Regions from separate parts of the Ectobacillus sp. OTK genome, predicted to be linked through region 2. Evidence: riboswitches for the same ligand, from Rfam matches in the RefSeq annotation. Region 2 holds a riboswitch; the other holds the start of a gene.
What was found. Region 2 has a riboswitch for cyclic di-GMP ahead of AC6HZ4_RS26575 (YuzB family protein). Riboswitches for the same ligand answer to the same signal wherever they lie in the genome.

Region 1: another riboswitch for cyclic di-GMP. It lies ahead of AC6HZ4_RS19300 (ArsR/SmtB family transcription factor); the one in region 2 lies ahead of AC6HZ4_RS26575 (YuzB family protein).

What each region holds. Positions count from the first base shown of each region.
Region 1 covers NZ_AP048547.1:3,899,923-3,904,549, forward strand. The annotation lists gene AC6HZ4_RS19290 (TrkH family potassium uptake protein) at 1-814, opposite strand, end outside; gene AC6HZ4_RS19295 (MFS transporter) at 1,137-2,294, shown strand; gene AC6HZ4_RS19300 (ArsR/SmtB family transcription factor) at 2,537-2,839, opposite strand; cyclic di-GMP riboswitch class I at 3,045-3,131, opposite strand; gene AC6HZ4_RS19305 (sensor domain-containing protein) at 3,422-4,627, opposite strand, start outside.
Region 2 covers NZ_AP048547.1:5,377,360-5,381,986, forward strand. The annotation lists gene AC6HZ4_RS26570 (HD domain-containing protein) at 1-378, opposite strand, end outside; gene AC6HZ4_RS26575 (YuzB family protein) at 690-914, opposite strand; cyclic di-GMP riboswitch class I at 1,171-1,259, opposite strand; gene AC6HZ4_RS26580 (RsfA family transcriptional regulator) at 1,585-2,289, shown strand; gene lipL (octanoyl-[GcvH]:protein N-octanoyltransferase) at 2,454-3,290, shown strand; gene pta (phosphate acetyltransferase) at 3,351-4,322, opposite strand; gene hemQ (hydrogen peroxide-dependent heme synthase) at 4,536-4,627, shown strand, end outside.

The DNA.
Region 1 (4,627 bases), 1.5 Mb from region 2:
AAAATAATGATTCATGCCATGTCTTATCGGAAAAGTAATGATGACGGTCAAAAAAGTAAATAAAAAATGTCCCAATACCGAGAAGTAAAAAGAAGGTGCTTGTTGTCAGCTTCGTAAACAACGAAAAACGATACGGATTCTTTCCTTTGTATGTTACATACTCTTTAATCTCAACAAGCACAGGAAAGCCAATTGCTCCTAAAATCACTAAAATGATATGAACAGACTGTACGAAATAATCATGTGCATATGGAACCATCGATTCACCAGTAATATCAAAACCGGCATTGGTCGCAGCATTTACAGCAGCAAACAATCCATGCAAATAGGCCTCCTGCCACGTTGGATAATACTGTAGAAAATACGTTCCCAGCACGATTGTCCCAATGAGCTCTATCGTAATAATGATGCGCAGAATTTCCCGCATGAGCTGTACCAGCCCGGAGAAGGTAGAACGATTTTGGTCAATCATAATGAGCTGCCGTTCCTTAAATCCAATTTTCTTCCCCATAATGAGCCAAATAAACGTCCCGAGCGCCATAATGCCAATACCGCCAAACTGGACAATGAAAATTAAAATAAAATAACCGGTTGTACTAAACGTTTCAGCCGTCGAAACAACCGTAAGGCCTGTTACACTCACAGCACTTGCTGCTGTAAATAACGCATCCACTACAGAAAGCTCCACACCCGGATTTCTTGCCGCCGGAATAAGTAAAAGAGCGGTAGAAATCATTACGGCTATGAAATAAAACAACACAATCAGCTGCACTGAAGACAGCTTTTCACTCATAGTCTTTACTTTAAACGTCATATGCAAAAGTCCCTCATTATTTACAAAATCAGTACGTTTTATTATAGCAAAGGGCTGAAAAAAAACAAAAGATACAATTCCATTATCTAAATCAATATACGTACAAACGAATCTAACATTAGCAAAATAATAGATGTTTCAATCAAATAGAGTATTTAATTTATTAAGAATTCACATTATAATTTAACCAAATTGTGGATATTTCAAAAACAACACCTTTACGAAAGCGCTGTCTACTGTTAGATAAAACAGTACCTTCACACAATCCATCCTTTTCTGTTTGTTTCAGGCAGCATTTATCCTATCCAATTGGGGGAATAACATGAGAAATATAAGTACTTTTTACTTCTTTTACTACATCGGCCTGTCAGCATATTCTCCATATTTAAGTATTTATTTCAGCGATAAGGGAATTACACCTGCAGCTATCGGAGGTATTCTGGCTATAGCAGCTATTACCGGTTTAATCGCTCAACCAATCATGGGCATTATAAATGACCGTTTATCTGACAACCGCATTATCTTAATGATTTCAACGATTGCTTCTCCCCTCCTTGCACTCGGATATTATGTATTTGATAGCTATGCTGCTTTAGTCATCATCGCTTGCTTGCTGCCAATTCTACAATCGCCTTCGGGGCCTATTGGCGATGCTATTGCATTGGAAATCGGGCAAAAGGAAGGTTTTTCCTTCGGGAGCGTCCGTTCCTGGGGTGCATTTGGATTTTCGTTAGGCTCATTCCTCACCGGCTTTTTATATGCAAAAATCGGCTATGATAAAAGCTTCTTTTTCTATCTGGCTTGCAGTGCGCTCGTTCTGCTTACATTGCTTCGCTTTCCAAAAGTAAAAAAACAGAAGATGACAATCTCTCTTACAGGACAGGTCAAACAGGTATTTTTTAATAAAGCATTTATGGCCTTTCTGGCTGTCTCCTTTCTATTGACAATGGCAATTGCCATCAATTTTAGCTTTCTTCCCATCTACTTCAAGGAATCGGGCTACAATAAAGGCTGGATTGGCACTGCTTACGCAATAGCAGCAATTATTGAAGTCCCGATGTTTTGGATAGCCGCTAGACTTAACAAAAAAATAGGACGATTTCTCGTCCTATGCATCGCTGGTATTTTGTATGCCGTAAAGTGTATCGTGTTAACCTTGTCTCCGAGCTTATTCGTTGTTCTTTCCATGCAGCTGCTTGATGGTATTTGCTTTGCTCTTTTCACTGCTGCCGCTGTTGAAACTGTACAATCCTTTTCAACAACGAAGACAAGCGCAACGTACCAAACTGTGTTTGCCTCCGTTACCTCTGGACTTGGCAGCATTATCGGAAACTCAGCAGGGGGATTCATCATTGACTATGCCGGTACTGCGTATCTCTACTTTATTTTATTTTTATTTTGCAGCGTGTCTGCCATTTGCTACGGGGCGTTCCATATTACATCTAAAAAATACAGCCGTCCTGTTGAGCAAAGTGTGTAGGCAAACGATCTTAATTATTTCAACGCAGGGGATGCTTCACCCCCCTGCGGCATTTTCCATTTTCTGATTGTTGCTGGATCCACCCATCATCCCATCTAGATCCTATCGTGATTTTGAAGGAATGCATCTCTACTCGCTATGTATAAAGGAATCGACATACAAAAACAAGCTGTAAGAATTCTTCACAGCTTGTTTTTGTACAATAGATTTTCCTAATCGATGCTTTTACTTATCCTTATGTATTATCCTGCAATAAATGACACTTCAAGCAAAGAAATTAGCTCCTTTATACGCTCATCCACCACTTCATAATATACCTCAATTCCTTTTCGATTCGCCTGTACAGTCTGAATGGACTTGAGCTTTCCTAAATGCTGCGACAAAGTAGGCTGCGGTAAATGAAGGTACACATTCAACTGCGTCACGCTTTGTGCACCTTTTTCAATTAATAGCTTAACAATTTGTAAACGGACAGGGTGAGCTATTATTTTTAATTGATTCGCTACCAATTCATAGCGCTTCGTATCGACTTCATAATTAAACATCGAATTCCTCCTCTTTCCTTTCTAGCAAACTAAAAGATCAAAGGCCGTACTACCATGGTATATATTATTATGAAATAACAATTCTATTTGTCATAATTACCCATTATTCTCTCCGGCAAATAAAGGACATGAGTATGTAGTCTCCTGTCCTTTCTGGGTTACATTGTATGTATTATCATGCTGTAGGATGACCAATAAAAAGAACCATGACAACCTGGCAATCATCATGCTTTCGCACCTTAGACCCGTAGCTTTGCATCCTTATCTTTCGATAAGTTTGCCTAAGCCCTTACCTATATAAACACATCTCTTGCATATATGCCAAGGTAAAGGATGAAACATTTACTTTAATATACAAATTATAACATAATTTATTTGAAGCATCCATAAGAAACAAAAAAACAGAATGAATTCTATCACATAAAGCACTCTTTTCCTTTTATGACAGAATTCATTCTGGAGACTGAAGCAGGCCGCTTCCGCTATACATCAAATTAGCTTCTAGCTGGAAATTTACACCTTATTAAAGAATAACAAAGAAAGGATTGGCAAAGCTGCCCGCTTTGCCAATCCTTTCTAGCATTAGGAAATATCCTGTTTTTGCTCCAACTCCACCATATTACAATTCGGAACAAATGGGTTTATTTTCATTTGCAGCAGGAGCTGTTTCAATAAGCCGGCTAAATCTTCGCGTTCCTTTTCATCTATTACAAATTCTAAACCATATCGATAAGTGCCATCACTTAATTCTTCCTTGGAAATAATATACCCACACACAGTAAGAATTTTACTAAAAAGCTGAATCTCAAACTCAAAAATCACATCTGTATGAATAGCAAGCCCAAGATAGGACGAGAAGCTCAATCCATCTGCGCTAAGTTCGTCAACTAACACCTCTGTCTTATCTAAACGAATCTCTTTGCCGTTCATTCGAGTAATTGTCATATATGAGCGAATTGGAAACAGCAGCGAAACATGCAACTGTTTTCGTTTTTGCGCATAGAGATTCACGGTATCTCCTTCATTTGAATGCAGGGCCCCTTTTGCTAACAGCGGAATCAGCTCCGCAAGAGGAACAGGCTTGCTGAAGACATAGCCTTGCAGCTCATCGCAATCATGTTCCCTTAAAAAATCAATTTGTTCGGTTGTTTCCACACCTTCTGCAACTACCTTCATTCCTAGGCCGTGCGCTAAGTGAATAATTGCTTTTACAATTGTTGCATTGGATTGATTTGTAATAACGTCCCGCATGAAGGAGCGATCAATTTTCAGTGTATCCACCTTAAAGTGAGACAAGTAAGCCAAGGAGGAATAACCTGTTCCAAAATCATCGATCGAAACGTTTAAACCGAGCTTCTTTAAGCGGTTGATGCTTAATTCAACTAATCTCTCATTATCTAAAATGGATGTTTCCGTAATCTCTATCTCTATCCAGTTCCCTTCAATTGCTGTTTCCTCTAATGCATTTTGCATGTTACGGACAAAATCCTCCGATACAAAAAGCTTAGCCGTTACATTAATTGAAATGGGAACAGGTGCAATATCTTGTTGCTTCCATGCCTGAATTTGCTTACAAGCTGTTTGTACAACCCATTTTGTCAGAGGATGGATAAGACCGGTCTCCTCCGCTATTGGGATAAAATCAGCCGGCGACACAGTCCCCCATTCTGGATGATTCCAGCGGAGCAGAGCTTCAACGCCTTGTATTCTTCCCGTTTTTGTATTTACACGCGGCTGATAATACAGCTCCAATTCATCCTGCTCAATCGCTTGGCGCAATCCCTTTAC
Region 2 (4,627 bases):
GCGCTGCGTAAAATGCTCATGGTCAAGATGAAACACCTTTTCAAAGGAATGCGAAAATGGCCCGTGTCCAACATCATGTAAAAGTGCAGCGCATAGGCAAAGCAAACGATCTTCAGCGTTCCATGCCGGTCTTCCATCAAACACATTGTCAATCATCCGGCGAATGATTTCATATACACCAAGCGAGTGATTAAATCGGCTGTGCTCCGCCCCATGAAACGTAAAAAATGTTGTACCAAGCTGCCTTACACGGCGCAGCCTTTGGAACTCTGCTGTTCCGATCAAATCCCAAATGATTTGGTCATCCACGTGAACATATTTATGTACAGGATCCTTAAATACCTTTTTTTCATTCATTTTGCCATTGGGATATACCATTTAAGGTACCCCCTTTCTTTACTACTGTCATATATATTATACCGAAGGAATAACAGAATGAGAAAGACCTGCCTATGCATTTTTATTCAATCAGATACAAATAGTATATATAAAGTAAACATTAAGAAAAGCGGACACCGTCCGCCCTGCTCCCGAGGGAGACAGTCCTCTGCACATTGAGGCGCTTTTTGCCTCGGCGGGCAGAGTCCTTTCCCCGCAGCAAACAGGTCATGGGAGCTAGATAGTACCCCTAAAATTACACTTTCTTAACTTATGCAAAAAAGCACTTCCTCTACTGAGAAGTGCTTTCCTTATTTTCCTAGTTTATCCTCAATTTTCTTAATCAATTCAGTTTCATTTGGTGCCGAAACAGGGCGATTATTTACGAACGCAAATGATTTTTTGCGCCCTGGACCACAATACGACTGACAGCCAATTTTCACATCCGCATTCGGATCTACCTTCTTTAACCGCGGAAGTAATGTTTTTAAATTTGTGGCCTGACAATCATCGCACACCCGAAATTCATTTGCCATCCTGCACAATCCTTTCTCAACCTCAAACTTTTCGCATGTATTAGTATGCACCGCTGCATGATTTGCTAAAAGGTATTTTACCGTTCTTTTTGAAATGTTGCAAGCCATCCTGTATGATTCCTTCAGGACAAGGCTATGATCAAGAATAGCCATGTTTCTGCCGCATAACAAAGCAGGCAGCTATATACTGTGTCTGCCTGCTTTGCAATCTTATATTTATCCAAAATATACCATACATGGCATGAGTGTTAAAAAGCATGGCAGCTAGACAGCCATAGAAGAATCTCTTCCTTAGGCTCTAAGCTTTGCGTCCCTGCTTTTCAATCAGGTTTGCCTTTTTCATATCACGTGATATAAAAATGTAGTGGGGTATTCTCCAATAGAGAATGTTATGTAAGCATGGACATATTATAGCTTTTTTTATCAAGAAAGTATATACGCTTTTTCTCATTTACTGTGTATATTTTCTGATGCCAGCTGATCTGAAAAAACTAAACTGAAAGAGAAATAGCATTTTTCAAAAATGGTATTCATTTTTTACTAGGAAATCAAAGTTCTACATTTCAGGAAATAATCTACCATATTTTTGAAAGGTTTGTATAAAACCGTTCATTTCCGTCCATCCTAAAGATAGAAAAGCATTTTAAAAAGGGATTAAGGAGATGACTCTATGAAGATAAGACAAGATGCTTGGACAGAAGAAGATGATTTACTTTTAGCAGAAACAGTATTGCGCCATGTCCGTGAAGGAAGCACACAATTAAACGCATTTGAGGAAGTAGGAGATAAGCTAAATCGCACATCAGCGGCTTGTGGATTTCGCTGGAATGCGGTTGTGCGCTATAACTATGAAAAAGCTTTGCAGGTAGCGAAAAAGCACCGCAAGGAAAAGATGCGTGCAATTGGCGGAGATCACGCAAAGAAAAAGCTGCTGTATACACCCCCGACTCCTGTCGTGCGTACAGTTGATATGGAAGCAGGTGAAATCATAGAAAATACAGTTCTATTAGAAGAGAATTCCTTCACGATGACGGATACTACTGATCTCGATCCGAGAGGAACTAGTTCTCTTACAATGGCAGATGTCATCCGCTTCCTGCAGTCTTTAGGAAACTCAGACGTAAAGGTTACCGCATTGGAACGTGAAAATGAAAGACTAAAAAAAGAAATTGCTGAATATATGCATAAAAATGAAGAGCTAGCAGGCAAAATTGCGAAGCTAGAGCAAGAAGCAACAACGATTCAGGAAGATTACGAAACAATGATGAAGATTATGAATCGGGCCCGTAAGCTCGCCCTCATGGATGAAGAGGAGCGCCCTACAACCAGCTTCCGAATGGACCGAAACGGAAACCTTGAAAAAATTGCAGAATGATAGCCGCAGAGGAGATAGCTATATTGCTATCTTCTTTTTTGTTATAATGACCTAAGAAAAGCTGACGCGGGCCGTTTTGCTATCGTAAGGGATTCCCCTCTAGGCAAGTCGGCAGCTGTCCAATACACTCTATAATCTTATAATATAATAAAGGGGCTACAGGCATGCGTGACTATCGTTCTATTTTATCCCAGCCCCAGTGGCGCATCATTGACCAATCAAGCTTAGGGCCGCAGTTTCAAGCGCTGCAGTCGTTTGCAATGGATGATACATTATGTACAACAGTCGGCAGCGGACTCTCCCCTGCAACAGTGCGCTCTTGGGTTCATCACAATACAATTGTACTCGGCATTCAGGATACAAGACTCCCGTTTTTGCAGGAGGGGATAAGCTTTTTAAAGGAGCAGGGCTGGAATGTGATCGTACGTAACTCAGGAGGCCTTGCGGTTGTGTTGGATGAAGGGGTACTAAACATCTCTCTTATCCTGCGCGAGGCCGATAAAAGCATTGATATTAACCTTGGCTATGATGCAATGCTAGGGCTCATTCAGGAAATGCTTCATGATTATGATGCTGTCATTGAGGCAAAAGAGATTGTTGGCTCTTATTGCCCAGGCAGCTATGATCTAAGCATTGACGGCAAAAAATTTGCCGGCATCTCACAGCGCCGTATTCGCGGCGGAATTGCTGTACAAATTTATCTATGCGCCACAGGCAGCGGCTCAAATCGGGCTGCCCTTATTCGTGATTTTTATCAGCTTGCGCTAAAGGGAGAACAGACAAAGTTTGTCTATCCTGTTATTGTGCCGGATGTAATGGCCTCGCTATCAGAGCTGCTTGGAACGGACATTACCGTCTCTCATTTAATGATGCGCCTGCTGCAAACACTGCAACGCTTTACACCAATACTCTTGCCTTCACAGCTGCAGCCTGAAGAGGCTTCGATGTACGAGCAAAACCTTCATCGAGTGTTGGAGCGAAACAGCAAGGCTCTAGTGTAAGCATACAATGGGATAACAGCAGGATAGCATAAAAAAAAGCCCGATACGGGCTTTTTTCATTTACAGTGCTTGACCTGCAGTAATTAAGGATAGCTTGTATACATCCTCTTCATTACAACCGCGGGATAAATCGTTTACCGGCATATTCAGCCCTTGTAAAACAGGCCCAATTGCCTCAAAATTCCCTAGACGCTGTGCAATTTTGTAGCCGATGTTCCCCGCTTCGAGGCTCGGAAATACAAATACATTTGCATCTCCTTGAATTACAGAACCCGGTGCTTTTTGCTTCGCAACAGATGGTACGAACGCCGCATCAAATTGGAACTCGCCGTCCAATGTTAATTCTGGCGCCATTTCTTTAGCTAGCTGCGTTGCCTCTACTACCTTTTCTGTTTCCGGGGATTTGGCCGAGCCCTTTGTTGAGAAGCTTAGCATCGCAACGCGCGGTTCAACACCGAACAAAGCAGCTGTTTTTGCGCTTTCTACTGCAATTTCCGCTAAATCCTGGCTGGATGGGGAAATATTAATTGCACAATCAGCAAATACATATTTTTCTTCTCCGCGCACCATGATAAACACGCCGGAGGTTTTAGATACGCCTGGCTTTGTTTTAATGATTTGCAGGGCAGGACGAACTGTATCTGCCGTAGAATGAGCTGCTCCGCTTACAAGTCCCTGTGCTTTTCCCATATAAACAAGCATTGTCCCAAAGTAATTTTCATCCTGCAACAATTTACGTGCATCCTCTTCAGATACCTTTCCTTTCCGACGCTCCACAAAAGCTGCTACCATCTGTTCCATTTCTTCGTAAGAAGCTGGGTCATAAATCGTAACGCCGGATAATGCTATATTTAAGGCAGCTGCCTTTTGCTGAATCTCAGCTGTACTCCCGACTAAAATAGGGTTCACGAGCCCATCCTTTGCTAAACGTGCTGCTGCGCCAAGAATACGTTCATCTGTTCCTTCTGGAAGAACGATTGTCGTTCCCTTTCCGCGAAGTTTCTCTTTTAATGTTGCAAATAAATCACTCACTGCTGTTCCCTCCTATGTACTAACACTGTCTTTAAGGATACGCCTTTTTTTTCTGAATTTAAACTTTTTCAATTTAAAAAAGCGTTCACATGTAAATGATTATATATTTTGAATATTCAGCCTGTTATCAACTAGCAGGAATTCCTATTTTTTGATTCTTTTATGGTATAGTAAACAGTGTATACAACGAATTTAAAAATTGGGGTGACTAAGATGAGTGAAGCAGCAAAAACGTTAGAGGGCTGGTATTGCTTGCATGATTTCCGTTCCGTAGATTGGACTGCATGGAAGCAGTTATCAAGCGA